DNA from 2 places in the Bradyrhizobium sp. 157 genome. Region 1 is predicted to be linked to the other one. Evidence: predicted binding sites of a transcription regulator. Region 1 holds the regulator's gene; the other holds the start of a gene.

What was found. Region 1 encodes PhoB, which activates phosphate uptake and scavenging genes when phosphate is short. Its sites were predicted from a motif close to TGTCATNNANCTGTCAT; they were not measured.
Region 2: the regulator PhoB is predicted to act here: its motif matches at 2,403-2,419, upstream of phnF (phosphonate metabolism transcriptional regulator PhnF).

What each region holds. Positions count from the first base shown of each region.
Region 1 covers NZ_JADPKF010000077.1:129,533-137,380, reverse strand. The annotation lists gene pstA (phosphate ABC transporter permease PstA) at 1-143, shown strand, start outside; gene pstB (phosphate ABC transporter ATP-binding protein PstB) at 140-961, shown strand; gene phoU (phosphate signaling complex protein PhoU) at 973-1,689, shown strand; gene phoB (phosphate regulon transcriptional regulator PhoB) at 1,700-2,404, shown strand; gene IVA95_RS20155 (GcrA family cell cycle regulator) at 2,579-3,088, opposite strand; gene IVA95_RS20150 (aspartate aminotransferase family protein) at 3,583-4,791, shown strand; gene argF (ornithine carbamoyltransferase) at 4,791-5,717, shown strand; gene IVA95_RS20140 (Hsp33 family molecular chaperone) at 5,893-6,894, shown strand; gene IVA95_RS20135 (hypothetical protein) at 7,052-7,279, opposite strand; gene IVA95_RS20130 (signal transduction histidine kinase) at 7,418-7,789, opposite strand.
Region 2 covers NZ_JADPKF010000015.1:65,888-73,735, reverse strand. The annotation lists gene IVA95_RS03035 (alpha-D-ribose 1-methylphosphonate 5-phosphate C-P-lyase PhnJ) at 1-165, opposite strand, end outside; gene IVA95_RS03030 (carbon-phosphorus lyase complex subunit PhnI) at 162-1,265, opposite strand; gene phnH (phosphonate C-P lyase system protein PhnH) at 1,269-1,877, opposite strand; gene phnG (phosphonate C-P lyase system protein PhnG) at 1,882-2,295, opposite strand; gene phnF (phosphonate metabolism transcriptional regulator PhnF) at 2,448-3,173, shown strand; gene phnE (phosphonate ABC transporter, permease protein PhnE) at 3,189-4,043, opposite strand; gene phnE (phosphonate ABC transporter, permease protein PhnE) at 4,040-4,927, opposite strand; gene phnD (phosphonate ABC transporter substrate-binding protein) at 4,996-5,904, opposite strand; gene phnC (phosphonate ABC transporter ATP-binding protein) at 5,980-6,795, opposite strand; gene IVA95_RS02990 (DapH/DapD/GlmU-related protein) at 6,978-7,640, shown strand; gene IVA95_RS02985 (alpha-D-ribose 1-methylphosphonate 5-triphosphate diphosphatase) at 7,637-7,848, shown strand, end outside.

The DNA.
Region 1 (7,848 bases):
CGGTGACCATCAACAACTTCGTCCAGAGCCCCTATGCCTACTGGAAGCAACTCGCCTGGGCCGGTGCCCTGTTGATCACGCTCACCGTATTGGCCCTAAACATTGGCGCGCGCATTCTTGGCGCCGAGAGGATATCCAAATGACCGAACTCTCCGTATCCGTGAGTAACGCGAGCGGCCCAGTTCCGCAGGTGGCGCTGCCGGAGGCCGCACCCAAGGTGACCGCCCGCGGCCTGAACTTCTACTATGGCGAGCACCACGCGCTGAAGGACATCAATCTCACGCTCGGCACCCATCGCGTCACCGCCTTCATCGGCCCGTCCGGCTGCGGCAAATCCACGTTGCTGCGGATATTCAACCGGATGTATGATCTCTATCCGGGTCAGCGCGCCACCGGTCAGCTCTTGCTCGACCAGACCAACGTCCTCGACCCGAAGCTCGACCTCAATCTGCTGCGGGCCCGCGTCGGCATGGTGTTCCAAAAGCCGACGCCGTTCCCGATGACGATCTACGAGAATATCGCCTTCGGCATCCGTCTCTATGAGAAGATCTCGAAGTCCGAGATGGACGGCCGGGTCGAGAAGGCGCTGCGCGGCGGCGCGCTATGGAACGAGGTCAAGGACAAGTTGAACGCCAGTGGCCTCTCGCTGTCCGGCGGTCAGCAGCAGCGGCTATGCATCGCGCGCACCGTTGCGGTCAGGCCCGAGGTGATCCTGTTTGACGAGCCCTGCTCGGCGCTCGATCCGATCTCGACCGCCAAGATCGAGGAACTGATTCAGGAACTGGCGGAGGACTACACCATCGCCATCGTCACCCATAATATGCAGCAGGCGGCGCGCGTCTCGGACAAGACCGCCTTCATGTATCTCGGCGAGCTGATCGAATTCGACGATACCAACAAGATTTTCACCTCGCCGCGCGATCGACGTACCCAGGACTACATCACGGGGCGGTTTGGTTAAGGAGATAACAGATGGCTTCTGAGCACACCGCCAAGGCATTCGACAGCGACCTTCAGGAATTGACGCGCCTTGTTGCCGAGATGGGCGGCCTGGCTGAGCGCATGATCACCGAATCCGTCGACGCGCTGGTCCGCCGCGACGTCGCGCTCGGCAAGCACGTCGTCGCCACCGACGTCGAGATCGACCGCCTGCAGCATCTGATCGAGGAGCGCGCGGTGCTGACCATCGCCCGCCGTCAGCCGATGGCGATCGATTTGCGCGAAATCGTCGGCTCGATGCGGGTTGCCACCGATCTGGAACGGATCGGCGACCTCGCCAAGAACATGGGCAAGCGTGTCGCGGCGCTGGAGAACGATTTCCAGCCGCTGAAGCTGATGCGCGGCCTCGAACACATGACCGACCTGGTACAATCGCAGGTCAAGTCGGTGCTGGACGCCTATGCCGCGCACGATCTGCCGGCGGCGATGGCGGTGTGGAAGGGCGACGAGGAAGTCGACGCCATCTGCACCTCGCTGTTCCGCGAACTCCTGACCTATATGATGGAAGATCCGCGCAACATCTCGTTCTGCATCCATCTGATGTTCTGCGCCAAGAACATCGAACGGATCGGCGATCACGCCACCAACATCGCCGAAACCGTGTTCTACATGATCGAGGGTCAGCAGATGCTCGACAAGCGCCCGAAGGGCGACATGACGACCTTTGCCACCGCGGTTCCGAATAGCTGAGGGATACGAGATGAGCGCGCGCATTATGGTGGTCGAGGATGAGGAAGCGCTGACCACGCTGTTGCGCTACAACCTCGACGCTGAAGGCTATGAGGTCGAAACCGTCGGACGCGGCGACGATGCGGATACGCGGCTGAAAGAGCGCGTGCCCGATCTCGTCGTGCTTGACTGGATGCTGCCGGGGCTCTCCGGCATCGAGCTGTGCCGCCGCCTGCGCGCCCGGCCGGAAACCAAGCAATTGCCGATCATCATGCTGACGGCGCGCGGCGAGGAGAGCGAGCGCGTGCGCGGGCTTGCGACCGGCGCCGACGACTACATCGTCAAGCCGTTCTCGGTTCCGGAACTGCTGGCGCGGGTGAAGGGCCTGTTGCGGCGGGCAAGCCCCGAGCGGCTCGCCACTGTGCTGACCTATGGCGACATCGAACTCGATCGCGAAAAACGCCGCGTCGCGCGCTCGGGCCGTCAGATCGATCTCGGTCCGACCGAGTATCGCCTGCTGGAATTTTTCCTGGAGCATCCCGGCCGCGTCTTCAGCCGCGAGCAGTTGCTCGACAGCGTCTGGGGCCGCGACATCTACATCGACGAGCGCACCGTCGACGTCCACATCGGCCGCTTGCGCAAGCTGCTCAACCCCGGCCGCGAGCAGGACCCGATCCGCACCGTCCGCGGCGCCGGTTACGCGCTGGATGACCGATTTGCGAAGGTGGAGCCGTAAGGCTCCATCGTTGTCCGCGCGAAAGCGGGGACTCTCTCATCGTCATTGCGAGCGAAGCGAAGCAATCCATCGTGCGGCAAAGCAAGTATGGATTGCTTCGCTACGCTCGCAATGACAGTGGAACGCGTAGCCCGGATTTCGCTTCGCTCCATCCGGGCTACGACGAACCGCGACTTACCTTGTCTGCTTCGGCTGCTGACGGCGGCGGTCGGCGGCGGGCTGGTAGGCGATGCGCGAGTGGTGGGCGCAATAAGGCAGGCCAGTGAGCGCTTTGCCGCCGCAGAAGAAGAATTCCGGGCTTGAGGGATCGCCGACCGGCCAGTGGCAGGTCGCCTCGTTCAGTTCGAGCAGCGACAGCCGCTGGCTCATCGGCACGACATTGTCGAAGGCGATCGGATCCGGCTCCATCTCGACTTCGAAGGCGTGCGCGAGCGCGGTATTGCCGCGCGAGACCGGGCGCGACACGCGCATCATCGGCTGGGCGGGACGTGCCTTGCGCTGCCGCGGGGCGGCCGAGGAGGGGCTCTTGGCACGGCCGGAGAGACCCAGCCGGTGCACTTTGCCGATTACGGCGTTTCGTGTCACATTTCCGAGTTCCGCGGCGATCTGGCTTGCCGACAATCCGGCTTCCCAGAGCTTCTTAAGCTGCTCGACGCGATCGTCGGACCAGGTCAAAACCGTCATCGTAATCTTCCCTTCGCATCGCGCCGGCCAATCGGGGCGGCGCTGGCGATGTCATCGTCTCAAAAATCCCTGCGGTCAGAATCCCTTAGCCCTCGCCGGGCGCGCTAACCGCGCCCGAACGTTTACGCCTGCACAAAAGGACTCCAGGGATCAGAACTGCCGCACGAGATGTCGTATCCGACAGCCCAAACGCTACAATATGGCGTGACTCCGGCGCAAGAGTCCGGGCCCGAGCGTCCACATGTTCTGACATCTAGGCATTTCACTGCGTGTTTTCCACCACACCGCAATCCTACGGATTTCAGCCCCTTGCACTGCAGGAAAAGCCGTTCCGTGGCGTGTTGACAGCGCTCCCCGCCCACATAGAATGCCTCTCACGTGCCGCCCTTAAGAGGCGGCACGTTTCGTTTTCGCAAGACCGGCTGTTGCCGCGTTCGCGCCAATGCACGCCCGCGGCAGGTCTCAAAGGCAGGTCTCAAACCTCAGTGATTGCCATGACCAATAGCGCCACGTCGCATCTGCTCCCCGTCTTCGCCAGGGTCGATCTCGGCTTCGAACGCGGCGAAGGCTGCTGGCTGACCGCCACCAATGGCGAGCGTTATCTCGACTTCACCTCAGGCGTCGCGGTGAATGCGCTCGGTCACTGCCATCCGCACCTGATCAAGGCGTTGCAGGAACAGTCGACGAAGCTCTGGCACATGTCGAACCTGTTCAAGTCGCCCGATGGCGAGAAGCTGGCCGCGCGGCTCTGCGAGCAGAGCTTTGCCGACCTGGTGTTCTTCTGCAATTCCGGCGCGGAGGCGATGGAAGGCGTGATCAAGGTCGTGCGCCGCTATCAATTCTCCAAGGGCCATCCAGAACGCTATCGCCTCATCACCTTCGAGGGCGCGTTCCACGGCCGCACGTTGGGCACGCTCGCGGCCACCGGCTCCGCGAAATATCTCGAAGGCTTTGGGCCGCCGATGGACGGTTTCGACCAGGTGCCGCATGGCGATCTCGAAGCGGTCAAGAAAGCGATCGGCCCGCAGACCGCGGGCATCCTGATCGAGCCGGTGCAGGGCGAGGGCGGCGTGCGCTCGGCGCCGCAGTCTTTCTTCAAGGCGCTGCGCCAGCTCTGCGACGAGAAGGGCCTGTTGCTCGCGTTCGACGAGGTGCAGACCGGCATGGGCCGCACCGGCGATCTCTTCGCCTACAAGCGCGTCGGCGTGACGCCGGATGTGATGTCGCTGGCAAAGGCGCTGGGCGGCGGTTTCCCGATCGGCGCGGTGCTGGCCACCGCCGAAGCGGCGAGCGGCATGACACCGGGCTCGCACGGCTCGACCTTCGGCGGCAATCCGCTGGCGATCGCTGCGGCCAATGCCGTGCTCGATGTGATGCTCAAGCCCGGCTTCTTTGATCACGTGCAGAAAATGTCGCTGCTGTTGAAACAGAAGCTGGCCTCCGTCGTCGACCGCTATCCCACTGTTCTCTCGGAAGTGCGCGGCGAGGGGCTTTTGGTCGGCGTCAAGGCCGTGGTGCCGTCGGGCGATCTCGTCAATGCGTTGCGTGACCAGAAGCTGCTGACGGTCGGCGCCGGCGACAATGTGGTGCGGTTTCTGGCGCCCCTGATCGTGACCGAGGCCGAGATCGACGAGTCGGTCCAGATGCTGGAGCGAGCCTGCGTCGTGCTGTCGAGCTCGCAGTTGAAGAAGGCGGCGGGATGATGAGCAAGTCCGTCCGTCACTTTCTCGACATCAACGAACTGCCGTTAGATGAATTGCGCAGCATGCTGGCGTTAAGCGCCACCATGAAGGCGAAGCTGAAAGCGCATGAGAAAAGCAAGAAGCCGCTCGAAGGCAAGACGCTGGCGATGATCTTCGAACGCCCCTCGACCCGCACCCGGGTGTCGTTCGACGTCGGCATGCGCCAGCTCGGCGGCGAGTCCATCATGCTGACCGGGGCCGAAATGCAGCTCGGCCGCGGCGAGACCATCGCCGACACCGCGCGCGTGCTGTCGCGCTATGTCGATGCGATCATGATCCGCATTCTCAACCACGATGCGCTCCTGGAGCTGGCCGCGCATGCCACCGTGCCCGTGATCAACGGCCTGACGCGGCGCTCGCATCCCTGTCAGGTGATGGCCGACCTGATGACGTTCGAGGAGCATCGCGGCCCGATCGAAGGACGCACCGTGGCCTGGACCGGCGACGACAACAACGTGCTGGCCTCGTGGGCGCATGCGGCCGAGCGTTTCAAGTTCAAGCTCAACGTCGCAACCCCGCCGCAGCTCGCGCCGAACAAGGCGATGAAGGACTGGATCAAGGCGACGCAGGCGCCGATCGTGCTCGGCACCGATCCCGAAGCCGCCGTGCGCGGCGCCGATTGCGTCGTCACCGACACCTGGGTCTCGATGGGCGACAAAGACGGCGAACATCGCCACAATGTGCTGAAACCTTATCAGGTCAATGCGAAGCTGATGTCGCTGGCCAAGCCGGACGCGATCTTCATGCACTGCCTTCCCGCGCATCGCGGCGAAGAAGTCACCGATGAAGTGATCGATGGCCCGCAATCGGTCGTGTTCGACGAAGCCGAAAATCGCCTGCATGCGCAAAAGGGCATTCTGGCCTGGTGTTTTAACGAAGTGGCGTGAGCCCTAGTTGCGTTCCCCGGACGCTGCGCAGCGCGTTAGCGGTGCGCTGCAGAGCCGGGGTCCACACCACTTGCAATTGGGTCCCGGCTCTGCGGAGCAGCGTTGCACGCTGCACCGCGTCCGGGACACGGATCACCCCTTTCGTTTTGCATTCCGAGCCCCCAGATAAGGCGCCATGGATTCACAATCAGACATCAAAATCACAACCGAGGCGCCGATCCGCGCGCCCTCGTCCGTTCCCGTCGATGACGCAGTGCTGCCGTTCGAGGTCGCTTCGCTCGATCTGCGCGGACGGTTGACCCGGCTCGGCCCCGCGCTCGATGACATCCTGGCCAAGCACGATTATCCGGCTCCGGTTGGAAAACTGCTTGGCGAAGCGATCGTGCTGGCGACGCTGCTTGGCTCGGCGCTGAAGTTCGACGGCCGTTTCATTTTGCAGACGCAGACCGACGGTCCGGTGTCGTTTCTGATCGTGGATTTCCAGTCGCCGGATCGGCTCCGCGCCTATGCGCGCTATGACGCAAGGCGGCTGAAGGACGGGCAGGATTCAGGCGCCCTGCTTGGCAAAGGCCATCTCGCGATGACCATCGATCAGGGCGCGGACATGAGCCGCTACCAGGGCCTAGTGGCGCTCGACGGCGGTAGCCTCGAGGATGCCGCCCATGAATATTTCCTGCGCTCCGAGCAGATCCCGACCCGCGTGCGGCTCGCGGTCGGCGAAGAATGGCGCGGCGGCGACGGCGGCAAGCATCGCTGGCGCGCCGGCGGCATGCTGCTGCAATTCCTGCCGAAGTCGCCCGAGCGCGCGCGGCAGGCCGATCTGCATCCGGGCGATGCGCCGGAAGGCGCGGTGACGCATACCGTCGCCGAGGATGATGCGTGGGTCGAGGGGCAGTCGTTAATCGGCACTGTCGAGGACGTCGAACTGATCGATCCCGATCTGTCGGGCGAGCGACTGCTGTATCGCCTGTTTCACGAGCGCGGCGTGCGCGTGTTCTCGCCGCTGACCTTGCGCGCACAATGCTCCTGCTCGCGCGAGGCGGTCTCCGCGATGCTGAAAAGTTTTGCGCCCAAGGACCGCGCCGAGATGGTCAAGGATGACAAGGTGATGGTGACCTGCGAGTTCTGCTCCTCGGTCTACCAGTTCACCCCGCACGAAGCGGGCGTGGAGGAGTAGGGCGATCGCCGGGTGTGAAGGCGTTCGCCGCAACCAACCGGATTGCCGGATTGGGGTATAGCGTTTTCGCGCGAAGTGGATATCGCTTCGCGTGAGGGAAACGCGTCAAAACAAAATCTAGAGCGTCGGTTCTGATTCAATCGGAACCGATAATGCATTAGCTCAACAACGTGCGGACCTGGGTGGCAGCATCATAGATTTCGATCTGGAGCATCGGATAAGTCGATTTCAGTTTCCGGCCCGCTGCTTCGGCAGCCTCGGCAGTGTCGAACTTTGACTTGAAATGGCCGTCGACAACCATCACGAAGCCCTCGGTAGGAAGCCGGTCGGCTCGCGGTGCTTTTTTCGACTCCGGTTCGTCAATTGAGAGAATGGGCTTTTTCATCCTTGGTCCTTTGGCTCGTTGCGATATTTAAGGCGATCTGGATCGCGCGGGGCGCTGGCCGTGCTGCCAGCGCGGCACATTGCCGAAAATCGTGCTGATCTTGTCAGACATCGTAGGGCCTCGTTTGGCAGACCCGACTCAACCCAGCCTGAGAAACTCCGGCGGCAAGGGCAGGCGTACAAGGCCCCCCAGGTCCAGGGCCTCGCCGCTTTCCGTGATATCCGAGAACAGCACCTCGACATAGGGATGCTGGCGGTTATAAGCGGCGCCCCGTTGGTATTTCGCTTTCACGATCCGCTCAATCGCCGCAAGATTGCGCTTGCCCAACGCGTTGTACTGATCGCGGAACAGACTCTGCCGTCCTCCCCGGTGCTCGATGGATTCGACCCAGACGTCCATCACCTTGCGGCCTATGAACGCTTCGACCCGTTCAGTTCCGTCGCGCGCGAAAAGCCGTAGCCCGTCCATGTTGTGCGGGCCGTCATCGATGCCGAATTTTGTCAGTGACATGTTTTTACGTGACATGGGGTATCCTCCTGTTGCCGAAATTGGTTCACCTCGGCAGTCCG
Region 2 (7,848 bases), on a different contig from region 1:
CGTCACCTGCACGCCTCCGGTGCCCCAGCCATAGGGCATCGGCATCTCGCGGCTGGCGAACGGCACCTGATAGCCGGGAATCGCGATCGCCTTCAGGATTGCGCGACGGATCATCCGCTTTGTCTGTTCGTCGAGATAGGCGAAATTGTAAGCCGGCGCCTTCATTCCGCGGCCTCCTGCATGTCCGGCGCCTCATTGGCCTCGGCGAACTCCTTGCGCAATTTGCGCAGCAGACCGAGCTCGGATTGAAAGTCGACGTAGTGCGGCAGCTTTAGATGCTCGACGAAGCCGGTCGCCTGAACATTGTCCGAGTGCGACATCACGAATTCCTCGTCCTGGGCCGGAGCGATCACTTCCTCGCCCAGCTCGCGGGCACGCAGGCTGCGGTCGACCAACGCCATCGACATGGTCTTGCGCTCGCTTTGTCCGAAGGCCAGACCATAGCCGCGCGTAAAGCATGGCGCTTCCGTCGCTGAGCCCTTGAACTGGTTGACCATCTGGCACTCGGTCAGCTCGATCGAGCCGAGCGGGACGGCAAAGCCCGCATCCTCGGCGTAGAATTCCACCTCTACCTCGCCGAAGCGGATTTCGCCGGCAAAGGGATGGTTGCGGCCATAGCCGCGCTGCGAGGAATAGCCGAGTGCAAGCAAGAAGCCCTCGTCGGCACGCGCAAGGTTCTGCAGCCGCAGATCGCGGTCGGCCGGAAAGCTGAGCGGCTCGCGCGTGAGATCGCCGACCGTCGCATCGGCATCCGCGGCCGGCGACGATTCGATCAAGCCATCGCGACCGAGAATGTCGGTGACGCGCGGCATTTCCGTCTGCGTTGCCTCCGACGTCGCCGGCTGCTCCGGCACAAAACCGTCCGCAAGCTGCGGGTCTAGCAAACGATGGGTATAATCGAAGGTCGGCCCCAGGATCTGGCCACCTGGAATATCCTTGAAGGTCGAGGAGATGCGCCGACGCACCTGCATCTCGCCCGTATTGACCGGCTCGGTCGGGCCGAAGCGCGGCAATGTGGCGCGAAAGGCGCGGACCAGGAAGATCGCCTCGATCAGGTCGCCGCGCGCCTGCTTGATCGCGAGTGCCGCCAGCTCGCGGTCGTAGAGCGAGCCTTCGGTCATGACGCGGTCGACGCCGAGCGAGAGCTGCTCGGCGATCTGCGCCAGCGAGAGTTCGGGCACATCACGGTCGCCGCGCCGCTCATGCGCCAGCAGGCGGTGGGCGTTCTCAATGGCGCGTTCGCCTCCTTTGACGGCTACATACATGGGCTACGCTCCGCTTGCGACCAGCCGCGTGGTTCGGGGGATCGCGACGATCAAGTCGTCATGGACCAGCACGACGTCGAGGCCGCGCGGGAACAGGCCTTCGTTGATGGTGAGCCGCTGAAAGAGGTCGCGCGGTTGGAGCATCGCCTGCAGCAGCGCTGTACCGTCGATGCCCGGCCCCTTCACCTCGAAGGTCGGTCCCTGTGTCAGGCTCTCGACCTGTAGGATCAGTGTCGTCGACTGATCAGGATACTCGTTACTGCCGAACGCGAAGCGATCGAGCGCCGGCAGGTTCCCGGCGTCGCCGACTAGCGCGAAGCTGGCGATCGAGGAATCCGCGATCACCGGCGCACTGGTATGGAACTTGAGCCACTTCGCAACGTCAAGCGTGACCGACATCGCGGCGTCGAGCCAGATCGGCGTGTCGTGATCGAACAGCGTCAGCGCGATCGCCGCCGCGCCGCGCATCATCCCGGCCGGCGCGCCGACGGCCGCCGTGACCCGTTGCACGCTGCCGGGACGCGCCATCGCGTCCATCACGGAGCGGAAGGTCGACTGCGCCGACAGCACCTTGTCGGCAAACCCCGCGGGCAATTCTGCAACTGTCGTCATCGCATCACCCCTCGCCGCGCACCATGGTGTAGAAATCGACCCGCGTCGCCGCCGTCTCGGCCGCCTTGCGGCTGCGATCGGCGCTCATGGCGGCACGTAATGGCCCGATCACCTTGGTCTCGACCTCACCCGAAAACTCCGTCGACTGCACCATGGCATCACACAGCGCGATCATCTGCGCCTTCTGCCTGTCGCGGCCGAGCACGTAGCCAAATCCGATCTCGCCGGTCGCAAGACGCACCGCCGCGCGCGACACGGTGGCCTCGCCAAGATTGAACGGCGCACCGTCGCCGCCGACGCGGCCGCGCACCATCACGAGGCCATTCTCCGGCTCGCGCAGGTTTTCGTGTTCGGGTACCGCGATTGCCGCGAGATAGCCCGCAATGTCGCCAGTCTCGGAATGCGCGAGCACCGCCATCGCGGCCCTCCGCTGCGCCTCTCCGCTGTTCCGCCCGGTCAAGCTCATGAGCCATCTTGCCTGAATCAAGTTGTCTATGATAGTAGACAACTTGATAACGAAGCGCCATGACTGTTTCGTGACAAACGGATAATTTCTGGTATCACCAAGCCATGAGCCTGCAGGAGAGTTCCGGCGTCGCCTTGTGGCGCCAGGTCGCCGACGGTATCGAGCGCGGCATTGCCGACGGCCGCTTTGCAGCGGGCGAAAAGCTGCCGGGCGAGATCGAGATCGCCGATACCTATCGGGTCAACCGCCACACCGTGCGGCGCGCACTGGCTGCGCTTGCCGAACGCGGCCTGGTGCGCGCCGAACGCGGCAGCGGCACCTATGTCGAGGCGCAGCGCATCGCGTATCCCTTGCGCTCGCGGACGCGATTTTCCGAAATCGTCGGCGCCGGCGGCCGCGAGCCCCGCGGCCAATTGATCGATGCCTCCGAAGAGCCCGCGACGCGCGAGTTGGCCCGTGAGCTCGGACTGAGGACCGGTGCGCCCCTGATCCGGATCGAATCGGTGCGGCTCGCTGACCGCACGCCGATCTGCGTCAGCACCAGTTGGCTCTCCGCCGATCGCTTCCCGGGCGCCGGAACCGTCTTCGCCAACGCACGCTCAATGACCAAACTGCTGGCGCATTACGGCGTTCGCGATTACCGCCGCGCCTCAACCCGCGTCACCGCCGGGATCGTGGACGCCACCGATGCCGCAAGGCTCGATCTCGCGCTCGGGCGTCCCGTGCTGGTCGTTGACAGCACGGACGTCGATACCGACGATAAGCCGATCGTGACCAAGCGCTCGCGCTTTGCTGCTGAGCGTGTCGAATTCGTGGTCGAGGGCGGCTAGCCTAGCCATGAGATGTTACGCGATTGGCCGCTGCCCGATGATCGCGAAACGCAGTTTGCCCGAGATCCAATCAATTGCCGATACCGTCATCAGGATAAGCAAAATCAGAAACGAAACCTTTTGCCATTCCAGCACCCGGATTTGTTCGGCAAGCTGAAGTCCAATTCCACCTGCTCCAACGATTCCGATAATCGTCGCTGACCGCGTATTCGATTCAAAATAGTAGAGCACCTGGCTCAACAGGATTGGAAAGACCTGCGGCAAAAACCCGAACCGGACGCTATGGAGATGGTTGCCCCCCGATGACTGGACTCCCTCAGCGGGGTTCTTGTCGGCAGCCTCGATCGCTTCCGAGAATAACTTTCCAAACGTCCCAAAATCGCTGCAGATAACCGCAAGGATACCTGCGAACGGGCCCAGCCCCACGATACCGACCCAGATGAGAGCCCAGATCAAGATATCGACACCACGGATGGTGTCGAGACTGCGGCGCGTCAAAAAGTGAACGATCCGGTTTGCAACTACATTGCGCGCCGCCAGCAGGGATACGGGTAACGCGAGCAAAGCCCCGCCCAGCGTGCCGAGAAATGCGATCGAAACCGTCTCTCCGAGCGCATGCAGATACTTCAATACTTCCGCCCAAGAGCCAGGATGGGGCGGCAACATGAGCTGAACGAATCCACCCAGCCTGACCATTCCGTCAGAGAGCCGGTGAAAGGGAATTTCGAGTTGGATGATCCCGAACAGAAAAAGCGCGACCGCCCCGCCAACGCCTATTGCGATTTTTCCCCGGTGCCACCAGTCCGGGCGGAAAATATCCGGATGACGTTCGACGATGCCGGCCTGGTTTTCAAAACTGAAGGAGTTCATGCCGCGGAGCCCTCCAGCCCGAGGAGGCGGTGGCGCGCGCGCTCCGTGATAAAGTCGATCAGCATGACGGTGACGACAATGAGCAAAAGGATGGCACTGACATCGGTGTAATAGAACTTGCGAACGGCCTCGATCAAATCCTGGCCGATCCCGCCGGCGCCGACAAAACCCATCACAGCCGCGCCCCGAACGTTAATCTCGAATCTCAGCAGGGCATAGCTTACGAAATTCGAAAGAACCTGAGGCACCGCGCCAAATCGGACAATCTGAAGCCAGCTTCCTCCGCTCGCCGCTATCCCCTCGATCGGTTTACTGTCGATATTCTCGACAACTTCAGCGAACTGTTTGCCTAGCGCACCGGTGGTATGGATTGCGATCGCGAGAACGCCCGGCAGCGGTCCCAGACCGAATGCGAGCACGAAAATCAAGGCAAAGACGATCTCTGGCACGGTCCTGCAAAATTCGAGAACGCGCCGCGTGACAAAAACGGTCGTACGCGACCTGACGAGGTTGGCCGACGCGAGGAAGCAGAGAACGAAACCGCAGATCGCCCCCGTGAGCGTTCCCATATACGCGACCAGCAACGTGTCTCCGAGAAGCCGCGTCCAGCGAGGCAGCCCCCAAAGCCACTCAGAGAGATCAACCCACGCAGTCGAGAACGAGAACTTTGGAGCGATGCTGGCGAAGTAAGCTGGCAAGCGCCAGAAATTCTCGACGAAACTCCAAAGATTGACGTCACCCATCCAGCCGGCAGCGATCGTGGCGGCGATCAGGACCGCCGAACCCAGCCATACGCGCCGCCGCTTGGCCGCAACCGCAGCCGCATAGCGATCGGCGAGCTCTCGCAGCCTGGTTTCCGGGAATTCGGGGACTGCTGTTCGCATAGGATGTTCAGGCGAGAGAATGGGCAGATCTCACGATCTGCCCGATCCATCTGGAGCCGCAGCTCCGTTCAGGATTTCTGCTTGCGAATGCTATCGACAAACTTGGTCAGATCGATCACGGCGTCATAGGCCTTGTGGTCAACCTCGACGAATGGCAACTGCTTCCCTTCGTAAATCTTGTCGAAAGCGGCCTTGTCTTTCACCGCGATTTCCAGCACGGCCTTCTTGATTGCCGCCTTGAGGTCGGCGGGCAGGCTGCTGAGATATGCCATCGGCGAATTCACAATCTGCTCGGACTTCATGATGATCTTGAAATCGGCGGCCTTCGCCATGCCCTTCCGTTCCATCCGGAGCAGGTTCGACTCGTTCTCGTCGTTCCACCAGTTGAACGCCGCGTCGCAGGTCCCTTGCGCAAGTCCGATCACCGCGTTTTCGTGGCTTCCCGAATAGACCACCTTGGAGAAGAACCTTTCCGGGTCGATACCCATCTTGTCCATCGCGAAACGCGGCACGTTGTTGCCTGACGTTGAATTGGGGTCGACAAGGCAGAGATTCTTGCCCTTCAGGTCCTTGATGTCCTTGTAGCTGGAATCGCTTTTGACATAGAGAACCGAATAATAGCCCTTGGTTCCGTCGCCATTCACTTCGATCGCGAACGGCTCGACCTTAGCACCGATGATATAAGCGCGCGCGTAGGCCGAGGGACCGTACATCGCGATGTGGATGTTGCCTGCCCGCTGGCCTTCGATAACAGCGGCGTAATCGTTGGCGATCCGCAGTGTGACTTTGGTGCCGAGCTCGCGGGACAGATACTCCGTCAGAGGCGTCCATCGGTTGGTTGTGCCCGAGGCATTCTCATCGGGAACCTTTGCGAACACCAATTCAGGATATTTTGCCTTCCAGTCCTGAGCCGTGGCAGCCGAGGCCGAGAACGCCAATGCCGCTGCAGCGGCGAAAATCATACGACGGTCTATCATGACGTCTCCTGTTTCGCAGTGATGAAGCCAGCGGATCTAGATGCCGCGCAGCTCCTGGTTTTCAGACGCAAAGGCTCAGGCTGCGGCAACCGTACCGAGCGCGGGAATCGGAGCACGGACCGGCACATGCTCTCGCGCCGCGTCCATCACCTCGTCCGCCTCGAGATCGTAGAGCTCGCGCGCGATATGATCGGTCAGCATCGCCGGTGCGCCGTCGAACACAACGCGACCTGCCGACATGCCGATCAGGCGGTCGCAGTAGCTGCGCGCCAGATCCAGCGAATGCAGATTGCACACCACCGTTATCCCGAAGTGCTTGTTGATGCGCAGCAGCGCGTCCATCACGATCCGGGTGTTGCGGGGATCGAGTGAAGCGATCGGTTCGTCGGCAAGGATGATGTCGGGCTCCTGCACCAGTGCACGCGCAATCGCGACGCGCTGCTGCTGACCGCCCGAGAGCTGATCCGCGCGCTGCGCCGCAATCGACGCCATATCGAATTGCTCGAGCGCCGACATCGCAATGGCCTTATCATGTTCGGGCCACAACTGCGCCAGCGACCGCCATGTCGGCACCGTTGAAAGTCTTCCCATCAACACGTTGGTCAGGACATCGAGGCGGCCGACCAGATTGAACTGCTGAAAGATCATCGCCGAGCGCGCACGCCACTGCCGCAAATCCTTGCCGCGCAGCGCCGTCACGTCGACGCCTTCAAAGAGGATGCGCCCTTCGGAAGGTTCGGCGAGGCGGTTGATCATCCGAAGCAGCGTGGACTTGCCGGCACCGGAGCGGCCGATCACGCCGACAAAACTGCCCGGCGCGATCGAGAATGACGCATTATCCACCGCAGCTTTGGTGCCGAAACGGCACGTCAGACCTTCCACAACCAGCATGCAGCGCTCCAGAGTCCTATCGTGGAGCATCGCTACCGGCTCGATCTTACAGTTGTGTGACAACGAGTGCTGCGGTGCGGCGTTCGTCCACAGCCGTGCGGCGTCATGCATACGTCATGATACTGTCATCAAGCGCATCGAAGAGGAGCAGGACCTTCCTGCAACTGCCGACGGACCTACCGATGGCTGGCAACACGCTTTCCACTGAACCGACCGTCGACCCCACCGCGTCAGTGCGCGACTGCCAGCTTGGCGCCTATACCGAGGTCGGCGCCCGGACCATTCTGCTCGAGGTCACGATGTCCGATTATTCCTACGTCGTAAACGATGCACAGATCACCTACACAACAATCGGGAAATTCTGTTCGATCGCTGCGATGACACGGATCAATCCTGGCAATCATCCGATGCACCGAGCCTCGCAGGCACATTTCACCTATCGCGCCAGCAGTTATTTTCCGGGCGAGAGCGACGATGCCGAGTTTTTTGCGTGGCGCCGTAAGCATCACGTCCATATCGGCCATGACGTCTGGATCGGCCATGGTGCGGTCATTCTGCCTGGCCGCTCGATCGGCACCGGCGCGGTGATCGCGGCCGGCGCCATCGTGACCAAGGATGTCCCCGCCTATACGATCGTTGCAGGCGCCCCGGCACGGCCGATCAAGCGGCGTTTTCCGGAATCCATTGCCGGGCGGCTTGCGGAGCTTGCGTGGTGGAATTGGGACCATGAGACGTTGCGCCGCGCACTGCCAGATTTCCGCAAGCTCGATGTAGAGGGCTTTCTCGAAAAGTACGAAGCCGCCGCATCGGACCGCCCCCGTTTCAACCAGAGTGCTGCATCGTGACCGAACTGTTCATCGAAGGTGGCCGTGCCCTGCTCGGCGATGAGATTGCCGAAACCACGCTGCGGATCGCCGGCCGCGAGATCGTCGCCGTCGGTACGAATAGCAGCCATGGTTCGTCCAGTATCGATGCAGGCGGCTTGCTGGTGCTGCCGGGCATCGTCGATCTGCATGGCGATGCCTTCGAGCGGCAGATGATGCCGCGGCCCGG